4 regions of the Kocuria sp. SL71 genome follow, and region 3 is predicted to be linked to each of the others. Evidence: riboswitches for the same ligand, from Rfam matches in the RefSeq annotation. Region 3 holds a riboswitch; each other region holds the start of a gene.
The links. Region 3 has a riboswitch for thiamine pyrophosphate ahead of thiM (hydroxyethylthiazole kinase). Riboswitches for the same ligand answer to the same signal wherever they lie in the genome.
Positions count from the first base shown of each region.

Region 1: linked by a shared signal. The riboswitch ahead of thiO (glycine oxidase ThiO) and the one ahead of thiM (hydroxyethylthiazole kinase) in region 3 are both predicted to bind thiamine pyrophosphate.
Region 2: linked by a shared signal. The riboswitch ahead of OVA15_RS12665 (NUDIX hydrolase) and the one ahead of thiM (hydroxyethylthiazole kinase) in region 3 are both predicted to bind thiamine pyrophosphate.
Region 4: linked by a shared signal. The riboswitch ahead of OVA15_RS12960 (MFS transporter) and the one ahead of thiM (hydroxyethylthiazole kinase) in region 3 are both predicted to bind thiamine pyrophosphate.

Region 1 covers NZ_JAPPRE010000001.1:155,730-163,291, reverse strand. Annotated here, with positions in the region: gene moeB (molybdopterin-synthase adenylyltransferase MoeB) at 80-1,321, opposite strand; gene OVA15_RS00735 (thiazole synthase) at 1,318-2,223, opposite strand; gene thiS (sulfur carrier protein ThiS) at 2,220-2,459, opposite strand; gene thiO (glycine oxidase ThiO) at 2,491-3,690, opposite strand; TPP riboswitch at 3,677-3,777, opposite strand; gene thiE (thiamine phosphate synthase) at 3,821-4,528, shown strand; gene OVA15_RS00715 (CNNM domain-containing protein) at 4,691-5,542, opposite strand; gene OVA15_RS00710 (hypothetical protein) at 5,539-5,727, opposite strand; gene OVA15_RS00705 (hypothetical protein) at 5,918-6,226, opposite strand; gene OVA15_RS13330 (BPL-N domain-containing protein) at 6,195-6,347, opposite strand; gene OVA15_RS00700 (DMT family transporter) at 7,115-7,525, shown strand.
Region 2 covers NZ_JAPPRE010000001.1:2,774,927-2,782,488, reverse strand. Annotated here, with positions in the region: gene OVA15_RS12695 (IS30 family transposase) at 1-862, opposite strand, end outside; gene OVA15_RS12690 (NUDIX hydrolase) at 933-1,373, opposite strand; gene OVA15_RS12685 (class I SAM-dependent methyltransferase) at 1,374-2,171, opposite strand; gene OVA15_RS12680 (thymidylate synthase) at 2,126-3,133, opposite strand; gene OVA15_RS12675 (nucleoside 2-deoxyribosyltransferase) at 3,189-3,593, opposite strand; gene thiD (bifunctional hydroxymethylpyrimidine kinase/phosphomethylpyrimidine kinase) at 3,667-4,476, opposite strand; gene OVA15_RS12665 (NUDIX hydrolase) at 4,473-4,943, opposite strand; TPP riboswitch at 4,978-5,094, opposite strand; gene OVA15_RS13500 (SDR family NAD(P)-dependent oxidoreductase) at 5,177-5,566, opposite strand; partial or broken gene OVA15_RS12660 (IS110 family transposase) at 5,827-6,648, opposite strand; one part of gene OVA15_RS12655 (IS3 family transposase) at 6,682-7,562, opposite strand, start outside.
Region 3 covers NZ_JAPPRE010000001.1:698,554-706,115, forward strand. Annotated here, with positions in the region: gene OVA15_RS03280 (vitamin K epoxide reductase family protein) at 1-646, opposite strand, end outside; partial or broken gene OVA15_RS13390 (Rne/Rng family ribonuclease) at 1,063-3,375, shown strand; gene OVA15_RS03290 (hypothetical protein) at 4,018-4,719, shown strand; TPP riboswitch at 4,829-4,927, shown strand; gene thiM (hydroxyethylthiazole kinase) at 4,918-5,829, shown strand; gene thiE (thiamine phosphate synthase) at 5,826-6,485, shown strand; gene thiD (bifunctional hydroxymethylpyrimidine kinase/phosphomethylpyrimidine kinase) at 6,482-7,348, shown strand.
Region 4 covers NZ_JAPPRE010000001.1:2,841,629-2,849,190, reverse strand. Annotated here, with positions in the region: gene OVA15_RS12980 (NAD(P)H-quinone oxidoreductase) at 1-140, opposite strand, end outside; tRNA gene OVA15_RS12975 (tRNA-Ser) at 281-368, shown strand; gene OVA15_RS12970 (acyl-CoA thioesterase) at 441-1,457, shown strand; gene OVA15_RS12965 (heparan-alpha-glucosaminide N-acetyltransferase domain-containing protein) at 1,479-2,636, opposite strand; TPP riboswitch at 2,738-2,845, shown strand; gene OVA15_RS12960 (MFS transporter) at 2,840-4,156, shown strand; gene OVA15_RS12955 (amino acid transporter) at 4,236-6,200, shown strand; gene OVA15_RS12950 (LLM class flavin-dependent oxidoreductase) at 6,326-7,562, opposite strand, start outside.

The DNA of each region.
Region 1 (7,562 bases), 540 kb from region 3:
ACTGACAGTCGTGCGCCGCCAGGACTCGGCGCGCAGACCGGCCCGGCGCACCCTGCCAGCGCTCAGTACTCGGCTGCCCTCAGTACTCCGGCAGGTGCGGTGCGACGTCGCGCACCCACGCGAGGACACCTCCGTCCAGGTGCCGCACCGTCTCCTCCCGGTTCGCGAAGTCGGGCTGGAGCCGCGCGAGCGCACGCTCCGAGCGACCTCCCGCCTTGCAGTGCAGGACTACTGGCACTCCACGGGCCTCGACTGGCAGCGCCTCGATCCCCTGCTCGAGCAGCGCGTCGAGGGCGACGGGAACCGCGCCCGGGATACTCACGAGGCGACGTTCCCACTCCTCGCGCACGTCGACAAGGGCGAACTCCGCGCTGCCTGCAGCGCGACGATCGAGCATCGCTGCCAGCTCGCGTGCCTCAACCGTCGCCCCTGCCGCGTCCGGTCCCGCTCCCGACTGCGCCGCCGCGCCGGAACCCCGCTCGCACACACCATGCCCGTCCGCACGCGTGACGCCGTCGGAGACCTCGGTGACAGGCGGCGCCGCCGGATCCGCGACCACGCGCAGCTCCCGCCACGTCATCGCCAGCGCATCGTGGAGCAGCAGCCGTCCCAGCAGCGGCTTTCCGATCCCGGTGACGAGCTTGACGGTCTCGGCGGCCATGATGGACCCGATGGTTCCCGGCAGCATGCCCAGCACGCCGCCCTCGGCGCAGCTGGGCACTTCGCCGGCCGGTGGGGGCTCCGGATGGAGGTCGCGGTACGTGGGACCGCAACCGGACCAGAAGACGCTCACACGGCCCTCGAACCGCAGGATCGATCCCCAGACGCACGGGATGCCGGCCAGCGCGCACGCGTCAGAGACGAGGTACCGGGTTCCGAAGTTGTCCGCTCCGTCCAGGACGAGGTCGTAGCCCGCGACGATGTCCCGGGCGTTCTGGGCGTCCAGCCGCACCGGGTGCTGCTGGACGGTGACGAGCGGGTTGAGGCGGGTGATCGCCCGGGCCGCGGATTCCGTCTTCAGGTCGCCCACGTCCTCGACTCCGTGGAGCACCTGCCGCTGCAGGTTGGAGACGCTCACGCGGTCGTCGTCGACGATTCCGATCGTCCCCACGCCGACGGCCGCGAGGTAGTGGAGGATGGGCGCTCCCAGTCCCCCGGCTCCGATGACGAGGACGCGGGCGTTCTTCAGCCTACGCTGGCCGGTCTCCCCCACCTGTTCGAGGGTGAGGTGGCGGGAGTAGCGTTCGATCTCCTCGACCGTGAGCTCCGGTCCCGGCTCGACGAGCGGAGGCAGCGCACTCGACTGCACGGTGGCGTTCACGGCTGCCCCACCTCCGGCCAGTCACCGCGCGGGATCCCGCCGACGGCCGCGCTCGCGTCGCCCGTCGACCCCGCCGTGGCGATCGGATCGATGAGCCCGTCCGCGGGCGATGACGCCAGCGCATGCCTGCGAGCGGGTATCCGCCCCGCCTGCGCGGCCAGCCGTCCCGCTTGGACCGCGGCCTTCATCGCCCGGCCCATGAGGACCGGGTTCTGCGCGCGCGTCACCGCGCTGGCCAGGAGAACGGCATCGCAGCCCAGCTCCATCGCGAGCGCCGCATCCGAGGCTGTCCCGATCCCCGCATCGAGGATCACCGGCACCTGCGCGCGGGAGGCGATGAGCTCGATGTTGTGCGGATTGAGGATGCCCAGCCCGGTGCCGATCGGGGCACCCAGCGGCATGACCGCGGTGGCGCCCACCTCCTCGAGACGCTGCGCGACCACGGGGTCGTCGGAGGTGTAGGCGAACACCTTGAAGCCCTCCGCCACCAGGCGTTCCGTCGCATCGATGAGTTCGACGGCATCGGGAAGGAGCGTCTCCTCGTCGGCGATGACCTCGAGCTTCACCCAGTCCGTCTCCAGGGCTTCGCGGCCCAGCTCAGCAGTGAGCAGCGCGTCGCGCGCGGTGTAGCAGCCGGCCGTGTTCGGCAGGATGCGGATGTCATTGCGCTCCAGCAGGGCGAAGAGCGAGTCGCCGGCCTGCTTCGAGTACCGCCGCATCGCGACGGTGGTGAGCTCTGTGCCGGAGGCCAGCAGCGCCTCCTCGAGGACGCTCAGCGAGGTGATCCCGCCGGTGCCCGTGATGAGGCGCGAGGTGAGCTCGACACCGTCGATGGTGAGCGAGTCCCCGGTGTCCGTGGGGATGTCCGCCGTCGTCTGAGTCGCAATCGTCACTGTCGTCAGCCTCCCTGCATCGCGGTGATGATCTCGACGGTCTGGCCGTCGACCAGGCGCGTGCCCTGCCAGCGGCTGCGCGGCACGACGGCGGAGTCGAGGGCGACGGCGACGCCCAGGCGCCCGCCGTCCGCCGGTGTGCCGTCCGCCGTGAGCGGTCGGTCGATCGTCTGGGCGACGAGGTCCAGGAGTGAGGCGTCATCCTCGATCGGATGCGCGGCCCCGTTGACGGTGAGGGTGGGCACGGAAGGTCCTTCCTGAGCGGTGTCCATGGTGTCAATCTGTCGTGTGGAAGCGGTACGGGTCGGTGGCGCGCAGAACGCCTGCGAGGTCGGTGCCCGGAGAGTCCCCGGTCACGAGCGCCGCGGCCGCATCCGCCAGCAGCGGTGCGAGGAGCACCCCGTGCCGGAAGCCACCGGTCGCGAGGATGAGGCCGGGCACGCCCGCGCCGTCGCCGTCGCGCAGTCGCCCCAGCAGCGGCACGTCATCCGGGGTGCCCGGCCGAGCACGGGCCATGACCTCGACCAGTTCCAGGTCGCAGACCGCAGGGACGAGCGTCTGGGCATCGCGGAGCAGTCGGTACACACCGCCCGCACTCGCGCCCGCAAGGTCGTCCTCGCGCGAGGTCGCTCCGATGACGATCTCGCCGTCGGCCCGCGGCACCAGGTAGATCGGCACTCCGTTCACGACGCCGCGGATCGTGCGCTCGAGGAGCGGCGCGGAGCCCTCCGGCAGCCGCGCGCGGAGGATGTCGCCATGCACCGGTCGCAGCACGGCCGCCGGGGAGGCGGGCAGGCCGGAGAAGAGGTCGCTGCGCAGGCCGGTCGCGAGGATCGTGTGCCTCGAGGCGATCCGGCTGCCGTCCGCCAGCTCGACTCCCCCGCCGTCGCCACACAGCCGGACAGCCGCCTGCGTGACGAGCGTGGCGTGCGCGCGATGCTCCCGCGACGACAATGCCGCAATCAGACCCGCCACCAGCCTGCGCGGGTCGACCTGGTGGTCGCCCACCGCACGGAACGCTCCCGCCAGCCGGGGAGACAGTGCCGGCTCCAGTGCGCGCGCCTCACGGACCGTGAGCGCGTCGACCTCCATCCCGTGCGCGATCTGGTGCTCGCGGAGCTCGGCCAGGCCCTGCCGGTCCGCTGGGGTGCCGGCGCACACGAGGGTCTCCGTCCTGCGGTAGCCCACGTCGTGGCCCGAGGCCGCCTCGATTCCGGCGATGAAGTCCGGGTAGTCGTCCGCGGCCTTGCGCATGAGCGGGTACAGCGCGTGCTGCTGGTACTGGACCTCACTGGCCGGGGCGATCATCCCCGCCGCGGCACGGGAGGCCGCTCCTCCCGGGTCCGGGTCGACGATCGAGACGGACAGTCCGCGCTCACGCAGACGCCAGGCCGTGGAGAGGCCGATGACGCCGGCACCCACGATGACGACATCGCAGTCGTGCGCATCCGGGTGCGACTGTTCCACTGCTCTCATCCTTCCCTTCGGCGGCATGATCCGCATCAGGTTCGACGGTCGGCGCTGGGGCCCTCTCAGCCCCGTAGGGCTCCCGCAGAGTTCGCGATCTCCACGAGTGCGTGCATCGTCGTGACTACACTCGTGGATCGTGAGCCATCATACAGACGCCCCCGCTGGGGAGGGCGCGCAGGCCAGGGCCGCGCGCATCGCCACTGCTCGCCTCTACCTGTGCACGGATGCCCGCACCGGCCCCGGGGATCTGGAGAGCTTCCTCCACGCCGCGTACGCCGGCGGCGTCGACATCATCCAGTTGCGCGACAAGTCGATCGGCACCGCCGATGAACTCGCAGCACTGGAGATCCTCGCTCGTGCGGCTCGCGCGCACGGGAAGCTCTTCGCGGTCAACGACCGCGCGGACGTCGCCTCCCTCATCGGCACCGATGTCTTCCATGTGGGCCAGCAGGACCTCACCCCCGCACAGGCCCGCAAGCTGCTGGGCGACGAGGTCGCCATCGGCCGGTCGACGCACACGGTCGAGCAGGCCCAGGCGGCACGGCTCGACCCGGACGTCGACTACTTCTGCACCGGGCCGATCTGGGAGACCCCCACGAAGCCGGGCCGTAAGGCCACCGGACTGAGCTTCGTCGAAGACGTCGCACATGCGGAGAACAACCATGCAGACCGCGTCACCAACGAGGACCCCGCGAAGCCGTGGTTCGCGATCGGCGGGATCGACGAGCAGCGTCTGCGCCAAGTCCTGGACGCCGGCGCACAGCGGATCGTCGTCGTCCGGGCGATCACCCAGGCCGACGACCCGGAAGCCGCCGCCCGCCGCCTCCGCGCAGCCCTTCGGTAGTCACGACTCCAGCCACGCACAGTCGCAGCTCGCTCCGGCGACAGTGCCTCCATTCGGCGGGACGCGACACTCACGACGTGGAATGGTTCGAGGCCTCTTCCTCGCGCTCAACTGAGCGAATCCGTCGTCGGTTGTCCGGACAAAACCCACAATGCGATTCACTCACCGGAGTGATGAAGCAGAAGAAAGCCCGCGTCGCTCCTCAGAACTGTCGCGCACGTGCACGACCCGGCAGTCCGGCCCCTCCCCCAGCAGAATCCTCAGGTGCCCCGTGGCCACGGAGGTGCGTTGGACCTCGGCGATCGTCGCCGTCCGGGGCACAGACGTGGGCGGCTGCTCCATGCGGACGATCTCCTCGACCGTCACGGTGGTGAGGGCGAGGGCGAGGGCGTGGCTGATCGGCTGGGAGTACTCGTCCGACAGCGTGCCCGCGGCGCGCGACCGGTTGACGAGCTCGCGGATGGTGTCCACGTCCTGTCCGCCGGCCGCCGCCTTCTCCACCGGCTCGACGCCGGAGGCGGCGACGAGTCGGTTGGCGATCCGGTTGATCCACAGCAGGAACGGCCGCAGGGGCCAGGTGAGGGCGCGGGCGGTGATCCCGGTGGCCTTGGCCGCGGTCTCCGGGTGCGCGATCGCCCGCGACTTCGGAGCCATCTCGCCGATGACGAGGTGCAGGAAGGTCACGACGATGAGGGCGAGCACGAACGCGACGATGCCCGAGACGACCGCGGGGATCCCCCAGCTGGTCAGCACGGGTGCCAGCGCGTAGTCGATGGCCGGCTTGGTGATCGCCCCCAGCAGGAAGGTGCACGCTGTGATCCCCAGCTGGGCGAAGGCGAGCATGACGGTGAGCTCGTTGACGCCGCGCAGGGCGGCGCGGGCGGAGGCACTCGACGGGGCCTCCGCCTCGAGCCGGTGACGACGTGCGGCCAACAGCGCGAACTCGACGATGACGAAGAAGGCGCTTGCGACGATCAGGGCGATCGTGATGAGTGTGACGACCCACCAGCTCATCGGGATGTCTCCTCTCCCTGGGCGGCGTCCGGGGCGGGCGCATCGGCCTCCGCCGGATCGTCCTCGACCACGGACAGGGTGAGCATCGACGGGACGTGACGGGCGACCTCGGTCACCTCGATCCGCAGGCTGCGGCGGACGCTGATGCCCTGGACGACCTCGCCGGGTCGTTCCGGCAGTTCCACGACGACGGTCGACCCGACCGGAGTCTTGTCAGGAACGCGGCAATTCTCGGTTCGAGAAGCGCAAGGAGTTGCCGGTCGCTGGCCGGTCAGAGAGCTATTCCGTGCTGCGAGGAGTGAGCCTTCGGAGGACAAGAGTGGGCTTTGTTTCTCCCCCTTGGGCCAATTGTGTCGCACTTGGCCGTCCCGACGGTCAACTGAGAATCCGCTTGACGAGCGGGAGCGCATATCGCCAGTCGTCGCCGTCTTGATCAAAGAGATCGGCGTCCTCGAACCAGGTTGGGTCCGCCTCCGGGTGAGGGCCAATCAAGCCCACACTTCCATCGCCAAACCGATAACACGCGGCGGCGAGGTCGCCTGTCTCGTAATGGGCGTAGGCCTCAGCGCCGTCTCCAGGCAACCGCGCGCCCTCTTGAAAGTAGGTCCATCGCAACGTGTCGCCCCACGTGACTGCCACCACATCATCCGTATTATCTTTCACAGGGAAGTCGGGAACGCCCACCTCCCCCCCCCCCGACGGATTCACTGAAAAAGCCGAAGCCCTCGCTCCCTGCTAGATATGCACCCATGCAGATGCCGAGGTAGCTACCGCCGGTAGCCACAAAGTCACTCACCCCACGGATGAAATCCGCAGGAAAACTCTGGGCAGCGGCCGAATATTGTCTCCACCGCCCGGCTGAGCGTAGAGAGCGAGTCCAGAAAGGGCACTTGATTCGAGAGGGAATTCTTCATGCGGGCCGATAAACGCAACGTCCATACCAAGCGGTGATTGCGACAGTCGCTCAGCAAGAGTTTCCGAGCATCCTGCGCACCCCGCCGGGCCGCGGTACACAAGGGCGATCCGCGCATCCGGAGTCTCGTCGTCGTTCCTGCTGATTGGTGCACATCCGTTCGCTAGCCCAGCGAAAGGGACCGTCAGCAGCCCCGCGAGGACCGACCGGCGCGACCGTCCAGCAGGTGATTCGAACGTACCCATATTTCAATGATAGGTGGGCTTGGTCCACTGCCCGAAGCGACCGGTGCAGCCTGCTCCTGGCCTCTGATCGTTGAACGCGGCCCGAAGTCAGGGGCTGCTGCTCGGATGGGTGACATTGGATCGTCACGCAGCCTGGTCGGCTGGCTCAAAGTTCGTCTGCAGGTCCAGTTTCGACGCCGGGGAGCGGTGACCGTCTCTTCACACACGAGGATATGGGGCTCGCAGTAGCGCGGGTCCTTGGGTTCGACCCACGAGTACGCGTACCGGTTGGCGGTCGTGGGGATAAGCGCCACGTCCTTGTTGACCCAGCGCAATTCGAGCTTTTGCGACTACCCAGCCAACGACCCGCTCCTTCCACCGGGACCGACCCTTCAAGCGCATCGACAGGGACTCTCGGCGGCGCCTCACCGCCTCATGAATCGCGGCGTCGGGCGCGCCGCCGCGATGGGCGCTGTCGTCGACCTGGACGGCATTGCCCTCATGCCCGTACTCCTGCTGACCGGCGCACCGCTCATCGCTTCCGCTCAACCGATGATGGTCGGGATCTACATGGCACTGGTCCCGATGCTCCTGGGCTATCTGCTCTTCGGGTATGGCCTCACGCGCGTCACTCCAAGCGCCGCGACAACGCTCACGCTCGCTGAACCCGCGATCGCCGCCCTCCTGGCCGTGGTCCTCGTCGGTGAGCGCCTCCCCGCCATCGGTTGGGCTGGACTCGCGGGCATCTGCGCCTCGCTCCTGGTCCTCTCGCTCGCACCTGCGACACACGCGTGTGCCGCCGAACCGTCGCGTTCGCGCGAGCTCCCGATACGTCAGGAAGCTTGAATCAGTCAGCCTGAGATAGACATCCAGCAAGACCTGG
Region 2 (7,562 bases), 2.1 Mb from region 3:
ACGAGGACGGCAGCTTGCTGATTGCGGCGCGCATCGCGGCCTCGACCTGCTCGGCGCTCTTGCCGTCGGGCAGGTGCAGCAGCAGTGTCATTCGCGTCGAGCGCTCAACGAGCGTGCCGATGGCGCTGCGGCTGCCCTCGCCGAGGATGAGATCTCCTTCCCAGTGGCCTGGCACGGCGCGGTCGTCGGCTTCTGCGGGGCGCTCGCTGAGCATGATCATGCCGGGGATGCGGCCGCGACCGTCCGTGGTTCCGCGGGGCTTGCGGGCCGCTCTTCCGGACCGCAGGCACCGCGCCAGCTCACGGCGCAGTTCGCCTCGGCCCTGCACGAACAGCGACTGGTAGATCGTCTCGTGGCTCACGCGCATCTCCGGGTCGTCGGCGTGATCCAACCGTAGGCGCGCTGCGATCTCCTCAGGTGACCACAGTTGCTCCAGCCGGCTGGCGACCTCCTCGAGCAGCCGGCCCGACGCAAGCTTGAACGGCTTCGGTCGACGCGCCTGATCGCGGGCACGTTCATGACCACGCCACGCCGAGTAGCCGCAGCGACCCCCACCGCGCTTCACCTCACGGCTGACGGTCGACACCGCACGCCCCAGCTGCTCTGCGATCGCGGTGAAGGTATCGCCGCGATTGATCCCGAGCAGGATCTGCTCGCGCTCGTCGATCGTCAGACAGCCCTGACGTGGCTCCCACCCAAACGGCCTGGCGTCAAGGTGCCTGCCGGTGCGGGCCATGATGCCGACCAGCGGCGCGCTGCAGCTGATCTCCTTCGCGATGTCGACCAGCCGCCAGCCCTTCCCGTGCAGCCTGAGCGCGAGCTGCTTCTGCTCCCGGCTGAGATGACCGTGCCTGCCCTGCATGCGGATCCTCCTGTGATCAGTGACTGCCTCATCTCACAGGACTCGTTGCACTGACCGCTTGAATCCGCCCTTACTTTGGACGCTCTTGTTGCTCGCGTTCCAGCTCGAGTGCGGTTTCGGCGATAGCGCGGACGTCGAATGTTTGCGCCACCGGTATCGCATCCATTTCATCGAGAGTGAACCACGCCGCCTCGAGCGCATCATCGCCCGAGATCGGTTCCCCCCGTTCCCATCGGCAGAGCACCGCGATCAGAACATAATGCAGATCGTGGTCGGCATCGATGACGTCGACGGCATCGAAGACATCCCCGGGTGTGGCGTGCACTCCTGTTTCCTCGGCGAGTTCGCGCACGGTCGCGACGGTCACGGTCTCGCCGGGTTCGATCTTCCCCCCGGGGAATGCCCAGCGCCCAGCATCGGGCATCTTGGCCCGACGGATGAGAAGTACTCGCCCTTCCCGGACCACTGCCGCCAGTGTCGCCGGTTTCGGATAGGAACGATCGCGTGCCATCTACCCAGCCCCGGTCGTGGGCTCGGAGACCTCTGCGAGGTGGGCTGTGATCTGCATGAACGGTGGATGGTCGATGGGCGACTGCATGCCGACGTCCTCCACCGATTGTGCTCCGCGGTCGGTGACCTGGTCCACTGTGAAACCGGCCTCGTTCAGCACCGCCTCGTAGGTGCTGATGAACCAGTGCCGGTCGACAAGCTCGAGGACCCCGGTGCCGGGGATCTGCAAGCTGACCCTGCGTTCGTCTCCGTCGCGGTAGCGTCTGCCGGGCTCGCCACTGCGGAAGGTCGGGAACGGTATTCCTGTGGCCGCCGGGTTGCTGTCGACGATGAAGAGTGTGCCGGTCGGCGTGAGCACTCGGGCGAGTTCGCGGGCGATAGCTCTCAGTTCCTCGCGTGTGGGCACGTTGATGAACACGAAGCAGCACACGATCGCATCGAATGTGGCGTCAGGGTAGGGTACGTGGCCGCTGTCGATGGTGTGGAATCGTGCCGTCGGTTGCGGGGTCTGCGACCGGGCGAGCGCGACCATGTCGGTGCTGATGTCGACACCGATGACCTGCGCTGTGGCTCCGGCGTCGAGGAGGCGTCGTGAGACTTTTCCGCTGCCGCACCCGTAATCGAGCACGACCGCCTCTCGGCCGCAAGCGGTCTGGAGGTCGTTCACGAGCGGGGTGTAGGCGAGTCGGGTTTCGACATAGTCGTCGTAGGCATCGAACCCTGCTGATACTGCCGGAGTCGTCCATGATGTCGTCACTGCTGCACCGCCCTCACGCTCGCGTTTTCGATGCTGGGCCATCGATTCACGACCAGCTCCCGGTGGAGGGGGTGGAGGTCGCCGATCATCGATGGGTCGACTGGTCGCTGACATTGGATCTGCCGGTGGATCCAGAACAGGCGGACAATGTCGACCCACGCTTCTGGAAGGTCAGACGCCGCCAGTGCGCGGCCTGGGAGCCTGTCTGCACGGATCGACTGCTCCAAGTCCAATACCTGGTGCACCTGGTCCAGGCTCGCTCCCGAGGGTAGCCGTGGAAGTAGGGTGGCTTCCTCCACGATCGTCTGCTCATCGCCGTCGAGGAGGCTGCCCACCTTGGTGAGGTCTTTTTCGTAGATGTGGATCGAGCCGACGTTGTGGATGTACACGCCCGGAGCCAGTCCCAGCATCGAGGCGAGGAATTCTTGGACGAACGTGAAGGAGAACGTGTCGTTGAGCAGTCCCATGTAAGCGTCATTGGCGCGCATGAACGCGACCATGTGCAAACGGTCGTCACGGCGCAATAGCTGGAGAGCTAGCGTGCAGGAGACGTCGATGTTGCGGCGGTAGATGTCTTCGGAGTCGTCAAAGATCTGCAGGACGGCACGTTTGCTCGCAGGGTCATCGTCGTTGAGGATGTTGACGATTCGTTCGATCGCGGTCTCGCCGCCGACGTCTCTGAGCAGTTTGGGACCATACCCCGTGCCCGGCAGGCTGAGACCGTCGGGACTGTACCGGCTCATCGAGGGCGCGTAGGTGCGGATGAAGTCGAGGTCGTTCTTCCCCGAGAGATACCACAGTGCTTCGGCGTAGTTGAAGATGATGTTCTGCCGACGCGACCGCGCCAAGCAATATCGCCGGGCGGGGTTGGTCAGGCGCGCGGTGAAGCCGATGATTTCGCGTTCGTCCTGCCCACGGGGACTGTTCTGGTATTCGAACCCGGTGTAGACCTGTCGCAGTGAATCCAGGTAGAGCGTGTGGAGGTCGGGATACTCAGGCTTCACTGACGACTCCTGCCTGCACGCGCTCGATCGTAGCGAGGATGCGTGGCGCGGTGGGCTACTCGGGATCGATAGTCATCATCTCAACGTAGGCGACCGCTGGGAGGCCCCGGACGAGGAACGCGTACTCAGCTCCCTCTTCGAGGAGCAAGACGATGGGCTTCTTCCAGGCTGAGGCCCACCCGATCTCGATATGCGTGCCCGGGGACGCGGGTGCACCCGGGAACGCGACGAAGACATCACAGGCGGCGATCTCCCTGTAGTCGATGCTTGTGCACTCGCTGGGTTCCATGAACTCACGACCCCAGCCCTCTCTGCGGTGGGCGCAGTGCACATCCCACCCCTGGGCTTCGAAGAAGTCGATGATCGAGGTGTACTTGTCGATCTCGGCATCGCCCATCACATGGGTGTCGGCATCGACGAGAGCTTTGAACGGGCCTGCGAGAAACATCTTTCGCGTCATAGTCACGGCTCCTTTCATGAGTCGAAGTGGTTGGCCCCGAACGCGAGGAACGAGGCGGGGCTGTTCTACATCCCTACCCGCGCGGCCAGAACTGGTGGAAATGGTGCAAAGGACCATGCCCCTGGCCGACGTCGAGGCGACCGCTGGCAACCAGAGCGCCTTGCAGGTAGGTTTTCGCCTGGTCCACACTTTCGGGCACCGAGTGGCCGGGCAGCAGCGCAGTGATTGCCGAGGACAAGGTGCAACCGGTGCCGTGGTCGTTGAGGGTCTCGACCCGGGGAGACGAGTAGGTGGAGACCCCGTCGGGGCCGGCGAGGTAGTCGACACTGACCGTCTCGTTCGTGAGGTGCCCGCCTTTGAGCAGCGTCCACTGACAGCCCAGTCCACGCAACTGGGTGGCTTGGTCCTCCATCTGCCGCAGATTGGTGGCATCCTCGGTATCGAGGAGCACAGCGGCTTCGGGAAGATTCGGGGTGATGACCGTGGCCAGCGGCACGAGGGTGTCCCGGATGGCCGCCGCCGCATCGTCGTCCAGCAGCCTGTCGCCGCTCTTGGCGACCATCACCGGATCCAGGACCACGGTCTCGGCTTCGTGGTGGTGCAGGCGATCGGCGATGACTTCGGTGATGGCGGCGTTGGCGACCATACCGATCTTCACCGCGTCGACACGCACATCGTCGAACACCGCATCGATCTGTTCACCGACGAACGACGGATCAAGGGGCATGAACGAGCGCACACCGCGCGTGTTCTGCGCCACGACCGCGGTGATCACGGCCATGCCGTAGGTGCCAATCGCTGAGAAGGCTTTGAGATCGGCGTGGATGCCTGCCCCACCGGTGGGGTCGGTTCCTGCGATGGATAGGACGTTGGAGATCGTCATGAACACCCTTCCTTCTGCTGCTGTGCGGCGGCGTACCGAGCGACCTCCGCGACATCCTTGCTCAGGGTCACCCGGGCTTCATCGACTTCGTCGAGGGCGAACCAGCGCGCTTCGAGGGCATCGTCGCCAGCGTGGGGTTGCCCCGAGTGCCACCGGCAGAGCACGGCGACGAGCACGAAATGACTGTCCAACGGTCCGTTTTCGTCTTGGCTGAACGCGTCAACGGAGGTCAAGACACCGGTGGCCTTACCGATGATGCTGGTTTCTTCACGGAGTTCGCGTTCGGCGGCTCGGGTGATTGTTTCTTCGAATTCTATCTTCCCACCCGGGAAACCCCAGAATCCTGCATCGGGAGGGTTCGCACGTCGCACTAAAAGAACATGGTCGTCTTTGATGAGGACAGAAATGACCGCAGCCCTTGGGTACGCGTGAAATGAGGAAGTGTCAGGAACGACAGCATTAGACACTGTGACCTCCCATTGTGGAGGCCAGCGAGGGAAAGAAGCCCTGCTAGACCAGTCCCTTCGCCGGCATGATCCGGATCAGGTTCTAGGGTCACCACGCTGACAACGTCCAGTGGTATCTCAGCCCCTTGACGGAACACCCCTCGGTACGACCCGAGTCTACCAGAACGCCGTCACAGATACACCCGGCGCGGATAGGCCGCTGCCGGGGGCTGGTGTTGGGATCGCCTGCGCACCTATCCCAGTGATGTGTCCGTCGCCCTGCTCCCGCAGGACCGGCACCGCTGCCTGCATGAACCAGGGCGCGCCGAAGACGTTGGTGTCGAAGTTCGCCTTGGCCTCGTCGAAGTCGAGCTCTTCGATCGCTCCGGTGTAGCTGTAGCCCGCGTGCCGACTGCAATGTCAATCCGGCCGAAGCGCTCGCGCACCTCTGCGACGGCGGCAAACACGTCCTTCCGGTCCCTCACGTCCAGAGCACGCACGAACACACGCTCCCCGAACCGATCGGCGAGCTCCGCCAGGGGCTCCACTCCCCGCGCCGTCACCGCGACGCTGTCTCCTCGCTCCAGGGCAGTTTCTGCCCACATCCTGCCGAGATCTCTGGACGCCCCCGTGATGAACCACACCTTCGCTACCAGGACCACTCTCCTTGACGACACTAATGACGCGACCGCGCCATCGTCCGCGACGTCGTCCAGGCCAACCTCACGATCGACATAGTTCGGGCCGCATTCATCCCCGTGCTGGTCTGGGGGGGTGCCCCTATGTTTTAAGTCAAGGGGTAGCCGCCAGATTCTTCAAGAATATTCGGTAGGAGTCGAAAGGCAGGGATGATCGGTCTGGGAACCAGCTCCCGGACTGATCTGGTACTCCGCTACGGTTCGGTTCAGGCGGCGGTCGCCACCTCGGGTGTATGGAAGTAGGAGCCGTCGCGCAGCATCGCATACAGCACGTTGCAGCGCCTGCGCGCTAACGCGATCAGGGCTTGGTTGTGCTTCTTATGTTCGGCCCGTTTCTTGTCGTAATACGCCCTCGACAGCGGGTCTTTCAACGCCGCGAACGCGGATAGGAACAACGCTCGTTTGAGGATCTTGTTCCCCCGCCGGGACGAGTGATCTGCTCGGATCGAGGTTCCCGATCGCCATGTCACCGGTGCCAGTCCGGCATACGATGCGAGGTGTCCGGCTGATTCGAAGTCCTTACCCACGATCTCAGTCAGGATCCTCGCAGCAGTCCTGACGCCGACTGCCGGCATCGACGTCAGGAGTTCGAAAAGCGGATGCGCCTCGACCAATTCCTCGATGCGCACCAGTACCTCATCCCGCGACGATCGTGTCTGCGCCAACGACGCGGCCAGCTGGGGCAGGACGAGGCCGGCGGCGTCGGTACCTGATACCACCACCGTCTGCCCGTCGAGTGCGGTGAAGATCGCGGTCGCCCACCGCTTCCACGCCCACGGTGCCTGCTTGCGCAGCAGCGTCTCGACTCGGTGCTTCCCGGCATGACGCAAGACTTTGGGCGTCGGGTACTTCGCCAATAGAGCCAGCATCGCCGGATGGTCCAGGTGCGGACCGATGACGGTCTCCAGTCCGGGGTGGATCTGAGTCAGCAGGCCCCGGATCCGATTCGACGTCGCCGTGGCCTGTTTCGTCAGGTCATCGTCATAGCCGCACAACATCGACAACTCGGCGACGTTCTCATCAGCAAGGGACTGCCGCACGAATAGGTGACAGTTGGGGTGTCAGGCCGCGAGGCTCACGGCGGGGTTCATGATGGTCTCGTATTCGATGGGGGTCAATCGACCCAGACGGGCCTGTCGACGGCGGCGGTGATACTTGCGTTCGATCCAGGTGATGATGGCGATCCGGAGCTCGTCGCGGGTCCGCCACCGCTTCCGGTCCAGGACGTTCTTCTGCAGCAGGGCGAAGAAGGACTCCATCGCGGCGTTGTCCCCAGCGGCACCGACTTTCCCCATCGACCCGATGAGGTGATGACGGTTCAACGTCTGCACGAATTTGCGTGACCGGAACTGGGATCCTCGGTCCGAATGCACGATGCAGCCAGCGACGTCACCGCGGCGGGAAGCGGCGTTGTCCAGGGCGTTCACCGCCAGTCGTGCCTTCATACGGTCGCTGATCGAGTAGCCGACGATCCGGGCTGAGAACACGTCCTTGATGGCGCAGAGGTAGAGCTTTCCCTCGTCGGTCCAGTGCTCTGTGATGTCGGTCAGCCACAGTTCGTTGACGTCATCGGCGGAGAAGTCCCGCTTCACGAGATCGTCGTGGACCGGCGGCCCGGGACGCTTTCCGTTCTTGCCGCGCTTCTTCCCGAACACCGACCACCACTGGTTGTCCCCGCAGATCTTCCACGCGGTCCGCTCGCACATCACCTCGCCGGCCTCGGCGGCCTCGTCGACCAGGAACCGATAGCCGTACTCGGGGTCGTCGCGATGGGCGTCCACCAGGGCGTTGGCGTGGTATGCCTCGATCAGCTCGGCCTGGGTGACCTGCTGGCTTCGCCAGCGGTAGTAGGGCTGGCGGGAGAGCTTCAGGACCCGCAGGGACACCGCGACGGGGATCCCGTCAGCGGCGAGCTCACTCACGAGCGGGTAGAACCGTTTCC
Region 3 (7,562 bases):
CGGAGAAGCGCACCAGCACGGCGCCGAAGATGATCACCACGATCAGCACGGCCAGCCCGATGCTCCACAGGCCCGCGCTGGAGCGGGCGGCAGCCGAACCCGGCAGCGCCCCTGTGCGCACGCCGCGCCCGATCGTGGACATCAGCAGGAACGGGTGCACGAGCCACACGAGCATGCAGTACAGGCACAGGGCGTTGATCTGGAAGGTGGCCTCGAACCAGAGCCAGATCAGGAAGACCTGCCCCAGCACCAGACCTGCGATCAGGCCCCACCAGAACCAGCTGCGGAAGCGTGCACCGGCCAGCACGGCGACCGCGACCACGATCACGACCGCGTAGGCGACCAGGCCGATCAGTGGGTTCGGGAATCCGAAGACCGCCGCCTGGTCGGTGCGGATCACGGTGCCGCACGAGAGCACCGCATTGATGTCGCAGGCCGTGGTGTGCAGCGGGTTCTCCAGGATCTGCAGCTTCTCCCCGACGAGCGAGATCGAGGCGTACAGCCCGGCGGCCGCAGTGATCAGGGCCAGGATCGCCCAGCCGGTCTCGCCTGCCGGGCGGGGGGAGGTTGGCTCGGAGCCGCGCGCGGCGGCGTGAGCGCGGCCCGGCTCGTCAGTGGGGGAGTCCAGAGTGTCTCGAGTGTTCACCCTCCCGATCCTACGGGCGCGCCGATGGGTGGTGAGGGTCGCGGCGATCACCCCGGGCCCGGACGTGATGTGCCTCATTCCGGGGGAGCGCTGTGTCAGAATGAGAGCGGTCCTCCTTCGGCCGCACCCGTGGGAGGGTCCGTCGACGGCTCCGACCCGGTCGGCGCGGCCGCAGCTCTCGGAAGGATCGAGCGCGTCCGCCGCCCGGACAAGATCGGCCGTGAGCAGGGTCCTACAGGGCCCGCCCCGGCGACTCGGATCCGTGACGGCCTGCGCGCCCGGCGATCAGCGCCCCCGCGCAGCGCACACACACGACTTCTTGCAGCAGCCGCGCGACCCCTCGGGGCCACGCACGGCGCTCACGACCGGGGGACCGCCGGGTGCGGACGGCTGGTACCCGCAGGAGCACAGCACACATGGCATCAGAGCAGGCACAGCCCGAGTCGGACTCCTCGCCGGAGGGCGCGAACGTCCCGGCGGAGAACCCCTCCACCGATTCCGCTGACCCGTCGGCCCAGACCGAGATCGACCTGGGCGCAGCGGCTCAGGACACCCCCACGGAACCCCGGGCGACCACCGCTGAGACGGCATCCGCTGAGCCGGCCTCGACGGATCCCGCCCCGTCGGCGGACGCCGGGACCGAGCAGGCCGAGGCCGGCGGCAAGAAGAGCCTGACAGACCAGACCGAGCAGACGGAGTCGGCGCAGGACGAGGAGTCCCAGCAGGAGGGCGAGCGCGTCGAGACCGAGGGCCAGGCCGCCGAGCAGGCAGATCCGGCGCAGACCGCCTTCGAGGCGCTCGAGTCCGCAGAGCACACGCAGGAGCAGGCCAGCACCACGATCCTGCGCACCGCGCCGCTGGGCGGCAGCGAGCAGACCCAGGAGGCGCAGAGCCAGCAGCAGCCGGCCCAGCAGGAGCCGCCGCAGCAGGGCAAGGACGAGGAGACCAAGGACGAGCAGCCGGCGGCGGATCCGTTCGCCGCGTTCGGCGCGGCTTCGGCCACCTCGCTGCTCTTCCACGCCCCGGCCCCGGAGGACGTCGCCGCGGCACGGAGCGCGCCGAGCGCGAGCGCGAGGAGGCTCGTCTGCGCGAGGTGCAGGAGGAGGAGCAGGCCGAGGAGGCCGAGTACGAGGACCCGGAGCCCGGTGCGGGGGTCACGAGCCGACGTCGGCGCAGGCGCCGTCGCGGCTCGGAGGATCTGGAGCTGATCGGCGGGGACGACGGCGACCCGGAGCAGACCATCACGCGCATCCGCACCGCGCGCGTGGTCGACGGCTCCGCGCCCACCACCGTGCAGTCGGTCAAGGGCTCCACGCGCCTGGAGGCCAAGAAGCAGCGTCGTCGCGAGTCGCGTCAAACCGGGCGCCGCCGCCAGGTGATCACCGAGGCGGAGTTCCTGGCTCGTCGGGAATCGGTCGAGCGGACCATGGTGGTGCGGCAGAAGAACGACCGCATCCAGATCGGCGTGCTCGAGGACGGGATCCTCGCGGAGCACTTCGTCTCGCACACCCAGCAGGACTCGCTGATCGGCAGCGTCTACCTGGGCAAGGTCCAGAACGTGCTGCCGTCCATGGAGGCCGCCTTCGTGGACATCGGCCGCGGCCGCAACGCCGTCCTCTACGCCGGCGAGGTCGACTGGGACAAGGCGAGCCTCAACGGTGCGGCCAAGCGCATCGAGAATGCGCTGAAGCCCGGAGACCCGGTGCTGGTGCAGGCCACCAAGGACCCGGTGGGGCACAAGGGCGCGCGCCTGACCAGCCAGATCTCCCTGCCGGGGCGCTACCTCGTGTTCGTGCCCGGCGGCTCGATGACCGGCATCTCCCGCAAGCTGCCCGACGTCGAGCGCCAGCGGCTGAAGAAGATCCTCAAGGACCACCTCCCGGAGGGTGCGGGCGTCATCGTGCGCACCGCCGCCGAGGGGGCTTCGGAGGAGGAGCTGACCAACGACATCAACCGCCTGCGCACCCAGTGGGAGCAGATCCAGGAGAAGGCGGCCCAGGGCAAGACGCTTGCGCCGGAGCTGCTGTACGCCGAGCCGGATCTGACCATCAAGACCGTGCGCGACGTCTTCAACGAGGATTTCACCGCCATGCACGTCCAGGGCCAGGAGGCCTGGGACGGCATCGAGGCCTACGTGACCTACGTGGCACCTGACCTGCTGGACCGCGTCCACCGCTGGGAGAGGGACGAGGATCTCTTCGCCCACTACCGGGTGGACGATCAGATCTTCAAGGCACTGGAGCGCAAGGTCATGCTGCCCTCGGGCGGCTCCCTGGTGATCGACCGCACCGAGGCCATGACCGTCGTCGACGTCAACACGGGCAAGTTCACCGGCTCCGGCGGCAATCTCGAGGAGACCGTCACCAAGAACAACCTCGAGGCGGCCGAGGAGATCGTGCGGCAGCTGCGCCTGCGCGATATCGGCGGCATCGTGGTCATCGACTTCATCGACATGGTGCTCGAGGCCAACCGCGACCTCGTGCTGCGGCGCCTGGTCGAGTGCCTGGGTCGCGACCGCACCAAGCACCAGGTCGCCGAGGTCACCTCGCTGGGGCTCGTGCAGATGACCCGCAAGCGCATGGGCACCGGCCTGCTCGAGGTCTTCTCGGAGGACTGCGAGGCCTGCGACGGCCGCGGCGTGGTCGTCCACGATCACCCGCTCAAGGGCCGCAGCTCGGGCTCCTCGGACAACCGGCAGGGTCGCAACGACCGCAAGCGCAGCCGTCGTCTCCCGGGCGCTCAGGACGAGCAGCGTCCGCGCGCCGAGGATCCGGAGCAGGCCAAGCGCGCACAGGCCACCCGAAGCGCCCTGGCCGCGATCGCCTCGGCCAGCGGCCACGACACCGACTCCTCCGCCTCGGCAGGAGAGCGGACGGAGGCAGCCTCTGCGAGCGAGTCCGCCGGGGACCAGGAGTCCCAGGGCCAGCGCCCGCAGGAGTCCCAGGACTCCCGCGAGAGCGGCAAGCGTCGTCGCAAGCGCCGCGGCAAGCGCTCGCGCGGCCGCGGTCAGGACGGCCAGGCCCCGCAGGACCAGAACGATCAGGACCGCAGCGACCAGGCCCAGAGCGACCGGCAGGACTCCCCCGCAGGCCGATCCGGGGCAGGGCCAGGACACCGGCGCCCAGGCAGAGCGGGGCCGCGGTGAGTCGGACGGCCGCTCCGGGCAGCGCCGGCAGCGCGGTGAGCGATCCTCCGGCCGTGGCGGCCGCGGCCGGTCCGAGGCGCAGTCCGGGGCCCGCTCCGAGGACGAGACCCGCTCCCTGATCGAGGCGCGCATCCGTGCGGCCTCCGGCGAGGCTCCCGAGGCGAGCGCCCCGCGCGAGGACGCGGCGGATCAGCCGGCCCCGGAGAAGGAGGCCGACGGCGAGTCCATGCCGCGAGAGGCATCGGAGCCGAAGCGCCGGGACGCCGCTCAGGGCCCCCAGGGACGACGTGAGCGGCGATCGCGCACGGCGCGAGCCGAGTCGCAGGAGGCGGCCCAGGGTGCTTCCCAGGGCGAGCAGGCGGCTGCCGCTCAGCAGAAGCGTCGCAGCCGCACCGCGGCCGCTGCCCAGGCGGCGCCGGAGCCGGTCCAGGCCTCGGCCGCACCGACGGCCCCGGCCGCTCAGGGCACGGCGACGGTGCGCGATGCGGACGCGGAGCAGGCCGCCCCGATGCGCCAGCGGGCGCGTCGCTCGCGTCGTGCGGCGGCTCCGGCGGGCACGCCCGCGGTCCCGCAGTCGGCTCCTGCGGCTCCGGCCGCCTCGCCGACCGTGACCGCAGGCAGCGCCTCGGTGGTCTCGACCTCCGAGGGAGCCTCGCAGGTGACGATCAACGGCGAGGTCATCGAGCTGCCGCAGGGCCAGAGCGCCGCCGAGGCGCTGGGCGCCGGGGCTCGTCCGGCTCGCAGCTCGAGTCGCTGGCCAGCTCGCTGGGCGAGCGCGAGCCCGGTGCCGCCGGTCCGCGCCGTCGCCCGCGCCGCTCGCGCCGCGCCAGCGCCCCGGAGGCCGCACCCCAGGCGGGTCCGGCGCAGGATGGCGGGGACGCCTCGCAGGGTGAGCTCGAGCGCTCCTGAGCGCAGTCGGCGCCGGTGATCGGCCGGCGCCGACGGGACGACCCGATCGCATGACGGCCGTCTCCCCGAGAAGGGGAGGCGGCCGTCGTCGCCTTCGCCCGGGCAGTCGGATAAGGCGTAGACTGGGCAGGCACGACACGGGGTGCCGCCCGAGCAGGCGGCTGAGAGCACACCCGTCGAACCTGAACTAGTTCGCACTAGCGGAGGGATTGTCGCCATGACGCACAGTCGCACCCTGAATCCATCGCACGACGCCTCCGGGCCGGTCTCGGCCCGGATGGCCCAGCTGCTCGAGCAGCTGCGCAGCACGCGCCCCCTGGTGCAGTGCCTGACCAACACGGTGGTCTCCAACTTCACCGCCAACGCCCTGCTGGCCCTCGGCGCCGCTCCGGCCATGACGGACATCCAGGGGGAGGCCGGGCCGTTCGCCGAGATCGCCGACGGCATGCTGATCAATCTGGGCACTCCCGATCCCGAGCAGCGCGGCGCCATGCGCGAGGCCGCTGCCGCCCGGCAGGCCGGAGGCCGACACTGGGTGCTGGACCCGGTGGCGATCGGTTCGCTGCCGATCCGCACCGCCCTTGCCGCCGAGCTGCTGGAGTCCCGTCCCGCGGTGATCCGCGGCAACCCCTCGGAGGTCCTGGCTCTGACCGGAGGGGCCGGGGGCCGCGGCGTCGACACGACGGATGCCCCGGAGGCCGCGGTGCAGGCCGCTCGGCAGCTCGTGTCGACCGGTTGCGCCGATGCCGTGGCCATCTCCGGGCCCGTCGATCTGATCGTCTCCGCGTCGGGGACGCTGCGAGTGCCGCACGGTCACGAGCTGCTGACCCAGGTGGTGGGCGGAGGGTGCGCCCTGGGCTCCGTGATCGCGGCCTTCGCTGCCGTCGCGCAGGACCCCGCCGACGCCGCCGCGGCCGGGAGCCTGGTCTGGGGACTGGCGGCCGAGGACGCCGCCGATCGCTGCCAGGGCCCGGGGTCCTTCGCCGTGCATCTGCTCGACGCCCTGGCCGGGCTGCGCCCCGAGGACGTCGCCGAACGGTGCCGCGTCGAGGCGGAGGCGGCCGGCGCACCGAGCGCCGCGGACGGTGCCGCCGCCGGGGCGGGTCAGGCAGAGGAGGCCGGGCGATGAGCCCCCGATTCGACCCCGCCGCACTGTCGCTCTACCACGTCACCGACCCCCAGCTCAGCCGGCCTCGCAGCGTCCCCGAGGTCGCGCGGCTGGCTGTCGAGGGCGGGGCGAGCATGATCCAGGTCCGGGCCAAGGATGCCTCCGGACGCGAGCTGCTCGAGCTGCTCGAGGCCGTCGTGTCGGCCGTCGACGGCGCGGCCCCGGTGGTCGTGGACGATCGCGTGGAGTGCCACCTGGCCGCACGCGCCCGGGGGATCGCCTGCGACGGCGTCCACATCGGCCAGTCGGATCTGCCCCCGGAGGACGCCCGGCGCCTGTGCGGCCCGGAGGCGATCATCGGCCTCTCCGCCGCCTCGCAGGACGAGATCGCCGCCGCAGTGGCGCTGCCCCCGGCAACGGTGGACTATCTGGGCATCGGCGCGGTGCGGGCCACGGAGACCAAGCCCGACGCCCCGCAGCCGCTGGGCATCGACGGCTTCGCCCGGGCGCGAGCTCTGAGCCCCCTGCCTGCTGTGGCCATCGGCGGGATCCGGCCGGAGGACGTCGCGGGGCTGATGGCCGCAGGTGCCGACGGCGTGGCCGTGGTCTCCGGGATCTGCGCGGCTGCCGATCCGCGCCTGGCGGCGCAGACCTACCGGCGGGAGATGCAGCGATGAGCTCGACGACCTGGAGCACGACCAGCACGCGCGCCGTCCCGCGCGTCCTGTCGATCGCCGGCACCGATCCGACCGGCGGCGCCGGTCTGCATGCGGATCTGAAGACCATCAGCGTCCTGGGCGGCTACGGCATGGGTGCGGTCACCGCTGTCATCGCGCAGAACACCTGCGGTGTGCGCTCGATCCACACGCCGCCGCCGGAGGTGCTGAGAGATCAGCTGCTGGCCGTCTCCGACGACGTCGTCGTGGATGCCGTGAAGATCGGCATGCTGGGCAGCGCCGGTGCGGTCGAGGTCGTGGGGCAGTGGCTGCAGGAGCAGAAGCCGCCGCTGTGCGTCATCGATCCCGTCATGGTCGCCACCGCCGGTGGGACGCTGCTGGAGTCCGAGGCGCTCGGCGCCGTCCTGGAGCTGCTGGGCTCCGCCGACCTGGTGACGCCGAATCTCACGGAGCTCGCCTCCCTGCTGGACCGGGCGCCGGCGCAGGACTGGCCCGAGGCCCTCGAGCAGGGACGGCGCCTTGCAGATCAGCTCGGCGTGGCCGTGCTCGTCAAGGGCGGGCACCTGCCGGGGGAGCGCACCCCTGATGCGCTGGTCGCGCCAGGGCAGGAGGAGCCGGTGGCGCAGTGGGACGCAGCGCGGATCGACACGAGCTGCACCCACGGCACGGGCTGCTCCCTCTCGAGCGCGATCGCCGTGCTGGCGGCGCGCTCGGGGCGTCTCCCGGAGTCCGTGGAGGCGGCGCGGGGCTGGCTGCGCGGAGCGCTCGAGCATGCCGAGGAGCTCGAGGTGGGGCGGGGCAGCGGTCCGGTGCACCACGGGCACCACCTGGCACCGGCCCTGCGCGGGATGCTCGGGGCGTGACCCGGATGACGACTCGCGCGGGGGCGATGTCCTTGTCCGCAGCGGTGACGATGGAGTAATCTGCTTGTTCAGTGCCATGCCGCATGACCCCTCGCGACACCGTCCATGTCATGAGTGCGGGACTTCGGAAGGCACACCCGGGTGCAGCTCCTGACCGCTGAGAAGCCGCGTCGGCCGTACTGTCTCCATCCCACTGGCAGGCCGACGCCACGGT
Region 4 (7,562 bases), 2.1 Mb from region 3:
CTCTGGAGGACGTCGGCGCGGTTGATCCCGGCATGCTCGACGCGGATGCGGATCCCGTCGGCGGGGAGCTCGGGGACGGGCTGATCGGTCACGGTCAGGACCTCGGGCCCTCCGTGGTCGGCTTCGGCAACTGCGCGCATGATGGGCCTCCTGCGATCGTCGGGGTGTGTCGTGCCCAGGCTACGGAGGCGGGCAGACGCCCGCCGCGTCGATTCGGCTCCCAGCGCATGCCAGTGGAAGAATGAGCCGATGTGCGGGCGGTGCATGCCGACCCGTCACGGGAAGGTTGTCCGAGCGGCCGAAGGAGACGGTCTTGAAAACCGTTGTGCAGCGACCCTGCACCAAGGGTTCGAATCCCTTACCTTCCGCGCAGAGCAGCTGAGAGCCCCGACCCCCGCGGTCGGGGCTCTCGCCGCATCACCTGCGGTAGTTTCATCGCCATGGACCAGACGCCGCCCGCCCCCGCCGACAGCCGCTCCCGACGCCACGAGGTGACGCTTCGCTTCCTGGCAGCGCCCACCGATGAGGGGCATTCCGGGACCGTCGACGCCGGCCGGGTCCTGGAGTGGGTGGACAAGGCCGCCTTCGCCGCGGCCGCCGCCTGGTCGGGCTCCTACTGCGTGACCGCCTACGTGGGCAACATCCACTTCGAGTACCCCGTGCAGGTCGGCGAGATGGTCGAGGTGACCGGCACGGTGCTGACCACGGGCCGGTCCTCCATGCACATCAACACCGTGGTGCGCTCGGGCGATCCCAAGACGGGCGAGCTCGAGGAGCGGGCCCGGTGCCTGACGATCTTCGTGGCCGTCGACGGCAGCGGGAAGCCCACGCCCGTGCCGAGCTTCGAGCCGCGGGGCCTGGAGCAGGAGCTGGCCCGTGACTACGCGCTCTCGCGCATCCCGATCCGCGAGGAGATCACCGCCGAGATCGCCCGCCAGGACTTCAGCGCGGAGGGCACCGGCGAGCGCGAGGTCCTGCGCTTCCTGGCCGCCCCCACCGATGTGAACTGGGGCGGCAAGGTCCACGGCGGCATCGTCATGGAATGGATCGACGAGGCCGCATATCTCTGTGCGACCCGCTACTGCGGCCGGGACACCGTGGCCGTGTTCTCCGGCGGCATCCGCTTCATGCGCCCCCTGCACATCGGGGATCTGGTCGAGGTCGACGCCCGCCTGATCTACACCGGGACCAAGGGCATGCACATCGCCGTGGAGGTCCGCTCCGGGGATCCGAAGTCCCGCGAGCTGGAGGTCACCACCAACTGCCTGACAGTCATGGTGGCCCGCGACGAGGAGGGCACCTCCGTGTCCGTCCCCGCCTGGGAGCCGGTGACCGAGGCGGATAAGCGGCTGTGGCAGCACGCACGCACGCTGCTCGAGATCCGCAGCCGCGCCCAGGGCAATCGGCTGCCGAATCACCTGCTGGAGGAGTCCGGCGAGTCGACGACGTCCGCCTGAGGCCACGCGGCGCCGGGAGGCTCAGCGCCGCGGCACGACCAGCCGCACGGTCCCGGAGACCAAGCTCTCGAGCGGGCCGGGGCCTTCCCCGCCGGCCCGCCACAGCGCGGCGAGCCCCAGCAGCAGGAGCACCTGCAGCACGTACAGGTCTGTGAGCTCGGACAGGATCACGTGCAGCGTGTACATGCTCAGCGGCATGGAGCCGGCCGCGAGCACGGGCATCAGCAGGCGGGTGCGCTCCCCTATCGCCAGGCAGATCAGAACGCACACGGCGATGACCGCCGCCGCGATGCCCGAGGTGAAGATCAGGTCGAAGGTCGTCGACGAGTGCGGACCGACCGTGACCAGCCACCACCACGTGGTCGTGGGCGTGGTCCCATGGCTGCCGATGGTCTGCGCGGCATACGGCGAGCCCCAGGCCAGCGGCGACAGACCGGAGCCGGCGCGCTCGAGGGCCTCGTGCCCGCCTGCGGACAGCAGCAGCTGCGAGCTCACCCAGGCCGCAGCGGCCAGCAGGGCGCCGACGGCCCCTGCCCAGGCGGCCGTGGCGGCGCTGCGCCAGTCGAGCCGGGCCAGGAGCAGCCCCACGAGGAGGTAGCCCATCCACTGCAGCACCGGGTAGTAGCCGGTGAGCAGGACTCCGAGGGCCAGCTCCCCCGGCTGAGCCAGGTGGGAGAGCTCGGGCGCTTCGACGGCGCGCTGGAGGCCGAGCCCGTCGCGGATCAGGTGGGAGGCCACCGGGGAGGCGACCAGCCAGAGCACGGTCGTGGCCGCCAGCCATCGGGCCGGAAGCCGCAGGACCAGCGGGGCGAGCAGGAACAGCACCCCGTAGTTGACCAGGACCACCGCGATCGAGCTCGACAGCGATCCCAGCACGAGTCCGAGGATCGCGATCAGCAAGCCGCGCACCGCCAGTGAGGCAGCCGCCTCGCGCCAGCGCCCATAGCGCCGCGTGGACAGCTCGACGGAGAACCCAGCCAGCACCGCGAACAGGGCTGCCGCCTTGCCCGCGATCAGACCGACGGGCTGCGGATCACCAGCCGCATCCACCAGGTCCATCGTGTGGGTGGCCATCATCCCGAGCAGGGCGACGGCCCGCGCCAGATCGATGCCGAGCATGCGGGCTCCCGGGTCCGGGCGCGTCGGGGAGCTCGAGGGCTCGGAGGCGATGAGGGGCACGCCCTCACTGTGCCTCACATGCTCGGGTCTCGGCCACGCGAGCCCGTCGCACCGCTAGGATCGACGGTGCGGCGCGCAGGTCGTGGGACCTGCACCGCTGAATGACCCCACACGGGAGCCCGGGCACGGGCTGAGAGGAAGCTGACGCGGCTTCGACCGTCGAACCTGCTCCGGTTCATACCGGCGAAGGAAGTGAGAGCTCGATGCCTTCTGCACCCCTGTCCGCCCCCGCGACCGCATCCTCCGACGGGCGCCCTCCCGCACCGACTCGCCGCGCGATCCGCGGCGGGATCATGGGCAACTACGTCGACCAGTTCGACATCTTCCTGCCCGTGATCGCCCTGGCTCCGGTGTCGGCGCAGCTGTTCGGCGATCACGACATCGTGCGCAATGCCGGCCTGATCTTCGTGGCCACCCTGCTGGGCCGCCCGCTCGGGGCCATGATCTTCGGTCCGATCGCCGACCGCGCGGGCCGGGTGCTCATCACCCAGGTCGCCCTCGCCGGCATCTGCCTCACGACCCTGCTGATCGCCCTGGTCCCCGGGCACGAGGTGCTCGGCGCGGGCACGTTCCTGGCGGTGCTGGCGCTGCGCCTCCTGGGCGGGATCTTCCTGGGCGGGGAGTACACCTCGGCGATCCCGCTGGCCATGGAGTGGGCGCGCCCGCGCTCACGCGGTCGTCTCAGCGGGATGATCATGGCGATGTCGCCGCTGGCCAACGCCAGCATCGCCGCCGTCACCTTCCTCCTCCTGCTGCTGCTGGACGAGAGCGAGTACGCCGCCTGGGGCTGGCGGCTGCCGTTCCTGCTCGGCGCCGCCCTGGCCGCTGCCATGCTGATCTACTACCGCCTCATGGTCGAGGAGGCTCCGCAGCGCCGGCGCCCGGCCCGTTCGGCGCACCCGCTGGCGCAGCTCGTCAGGGGCAGCAGCCGCCGGTCGCTGCGGCAGGTCCTCGTGCTGATGACCGGGCTGTGGCTGCTCACCTACATGGCAGTGCCCACCCTGACCGCCCAGCTCTCGCGCATGCCGCAGCTCGAGCCGCAGACCGTCTCCCTCGTCATGCTGGGCGCGACGGCCGTGTCCGCGCTGGCCATGGCCGGGGCGGGTGCGCTGTCCAGTCGGATCGGGCGGCGCCGGTTCTTCGTGGGCTTCGGGCTGCTCTGCGCAGCGGTCTCCCCCGTCATCCTCCTGGCGCTGCTGTCCGGGGCCCTCGGAGCCGGCATCGGCACGGTGCTGCTGCTGGCAGCCGCGCTGCAGGTCACGACGGTGACCGGCTACGGGCCGGTGGGCGCCTATCTGACGGAGCGCTTCCCCGACGAGATCCGGGCCAGCGGATACGGGGTGGCCTACAGCATCTCGATCGTGCTGCCCGCTCTCTACCCCTATTACCTGACGCCGCTGCAGCAGCTGCTCGGGCCGCACGCGGCGATCGCCGCGGTGCTCGCGGTGGGCGGGCTCCTGGTGGCCTTCGGCGGGCTGCTCGGCCCCGAGCCAGATCGGTCGGGTCCGCTGCCCGACTGATCGGCAGATCGCGGCTCACAGGCAACTGCCAGCCGCCTGAGGCCCTCGGCGGCGGGGCCTTGAGCGGGACAGGCGCATCATGTACGCCATGATCGCACCGCCCTCCCGCGCCACCGCCTGGCTGCTGGCAGGATCCCCCTCCGCCTCCTACGGCGCCCCGCATCGCCGACCCGATCGCGACGAGAAGACCCATCCCTGGTGGAAGGTCATGTGCCTGTCCGGCGTGGACTACTTCTCCACCCTGGGCTATCAGCCCGGCATCGCGATCCTGGCCGCCGGGCTGATCTCCCCGCTGGCCACCCTGGTGCTGGTGGCCGTCACACTCTTCGGCGCGCTGCCGGTCTACCGGTGGGTGGCGGTGGCCTCCCCGCACGGCGCCGGCTCCATCCGGATGCTCGAGACGCTGCTGCCGCGCTGGAGCGGCAAGGTGCTGGTCCTGTGCCTGCTCGGCTTCGCGATCACGGACTTCGTCATCACCATGACCCTGTCCTCGGCCGATGCCGCCGTGCACATCGTCGAGAATCCGCACGTGCCAGCCGAGGCGCATCACTGGCAGTTCTGGGTGACCGTCGGGCTGCTCCTGCTGCTGGGCGCGGTGTTCATGGCCGGGTTCTCGGAGGCCATCAGCGTGGCCGTCGTCCTGGTCCCCGTGTATCTGAGCCTCAACGCCGTGGTGCTGGCGGTGGGCTGGTGGCAGATCGCCCGCTCGCAGGAGATCGGATTCGCGCAGTGGTGGCATGCGGCGCTGAGCCAGCACTCCTCGCCCTGGGCGGCGGTCGCCGTGGCTGCACTGGTGTTCCCCAAGCTGGCGCTGGGCCTGTCCGGCTTCGAGACCGGGGTCTCCGTGATGCCTCTGGTGCGCACCTCGCGGGGCTTGCGGGGCCGCGTGGAGGGCACCCGACGACTGCTCACGACCGCTGCGCTGATCATGGCCGGGTTCCTGCTGACCTCGTCGCTGGTGTGCACGATCCTGATCCCGGCCGGGGACTTCGAGCCCGGCGGCGCTGCCAACGGGCGGGCCCTGGCCTACCTGGCGCACAGCCTGCTGGGCGAGACCTTCGGGTCGGTCTACGACCTGTCGACGGTGCTGATCCTGTGGTTCGCGGGCGCCTCGGCGATGGCCGGTCTGCTCAACCTCATCCCGCGCTACCTGCCGCGCTACGGCATGGCGCCCGAGTGGACCCGCGCTCCGCGGCCGCTGGTGCTCACGATCCTGGCTGCCGCCCTGGTCGTCACGGCGGTCTTCCGCGCCGACGTGGATGCGCAGGGCGGGGCCTACGCGACCGGGGTGCTGGTACTGATGCTCTCGGCCTCCTTCGCCTCGACCCTGTCGGCCGGAAAGCGGGGGCACCGACGCACCGCCGTGGGATTCGCGGCGATCACCGTGGTGATCGCCTACACGACCGCCGACAACATGATCAGCCGCCCCGATGGCCTCCACGTGGCCCTCGTGTTCATCGCGGCCCTGCTGGCGGCGTCGTTCGCCTCGCGGGTCTGGCGGGCCTCGGAGCTGCGGATCCGCAGCATCGATTTCGACGAGACCTCCCAGGACTGGCTGCGCAGCTGCCGCGGCCGCACGGTGCGGCTGATCGCGCACCGGCCGCGCACCCAGCTGGGCGCAGCAGGGGCCCAGGCCCAGCAGCTCCTGCTCAGCGACCCCGACCTGGCCGAAAAGCTGCGCGACGAGCGCGAATGGCATCGCCTTCCCTCGGCCGACGGCGTCCTGTTCGTGGAGGTGACCCTGCGCGATCCATCGGACTTCGAGGACCGGCTGCGCGTGAGCGCCCACGAGATCGACGGCCACCGCGTCCTGCGCGCCGAGGGCTCGTCGGTGCCCACCTGCCTGGCCGGCGTGGCCCTGGCCGTCCGGGACCGGACGGGGCGGCCGTCGCACCTCTACCTCGAGTGGTCCGACGGCTCGCCCCTGGTCAACTCCCTGCGCTTCCTGCTCCTCGGCCGCGGTCAGACGGCGACGGCGGTGCATGAGGTCCTGCGCCGGGCGGTGCCGCGCAAGCAGGACCGCCCGTTCGTGCACGTGACCTGAGGCTCCGCGCAAGCAATGGGGCCGTCCGTGACGGACGCGATCTCCTCGTCCGAGTGGGGTTCGACGAGCGTGCGTGCTGGCAGAGGCCCTCGGACGGGCCTCTGCTCATCGGCCGAGCCGGCGACTCAGCCCTGCGACAGATCCCGCGACGGGGTGTCCGCGGTGGACGGCCTGCCCACGTAGGCCCCGCGGTACTTGGCCGCCGGGTGGGTGTCGAGCACCTTGGTCTGCCCGGCGCCGTAGACGTTCTCGCGCAGGGTGGGCCCGTCGTAGTCCGTGCGGTAGCGACCGCGCTTCTGCAGCTCCGGGACCACGTGCTCCACGAAGTCCTCGAACGAGCCCGGGGACACGTGGTAGGCCAGGTTGATCCCGTCCAGCCCGCCCTCGTCGATCCAGGTCTCGAGCTGATCGGCCACGGTCTGCGGCGAGCCCACGACCACGTCGCCCATGCCGCCGATCGCGCAGTGGCGGGCGATCTCCTCGCGGGTCCACTGCTTGGCCCCGTCCTGCATGGTGAACGGAGTGAGGAAGGACTGGATGGCCTCGGTCTTGACGTAGTTCAGGACCTCGTCCTCCTGGAACTTGGACAGATCCAGCCCGGACCAGCCGCCGATGATGGCCTGCGAGGCCTCCAGGTTGGCATAGCTCTGGTACTCGCGGTACTTGGCCTGGGCCTTCTCGTCGGTCTCGTCGACCACGACGGAGAGCATCGCGTAGATCTTCACGTCGTTCCGATCGCGCCCCTCGGCCTCGACCTTGTCGCGAATCCGGTCGGTCATGTACCGGGTGAGGTCCGGGCGCAGGGCGCCGATGAACACGGCCTCTGCGTGCTTGCCGGCGAAGGCCTGACCGCGCGAGGACGCCCCGGCCTGGAAGATCAGCGGCGTGCGCTGCGGGCTGGGCTCGGTGAGCGCCGCACCAGGCACCGTGAAGTGCTTGCCCTGGTGCTGGATCGGGTGGACCTTGGCCGGATCGGCGTAGATCCCGCGCTCCACGTCCCTCACGACGGCGTCGTCCTCCCAGGAGCCCTCCCACAGCTTGTAGCAGACGTCGAGGAACTCCTCGGCGATCTCGTAGCGCTCGTCGTGCTCGATCTGCGTGGGCAGACCCTGGTTCTCGGCCGCCGAAGACAGGTAGGAGGTCACCACGTTGAAGCCCACGCGCCCGCGGGTCAGATGATCCAGCGTCGCGTACTTGCGGGCCAGCGTGTACGGCTGCTCGTAGGTGACCGCACTGGTCACGCCGAAGCCGAGGTTCTTCGTCACCGCGGCCATGGCGGAGATCTGCATGAACGGATCGTTGACCGGGACCTGCGCGCCGCCGGCGATCGATGGGGCGGCCGAGTTGCGGTAGATGTCGTAG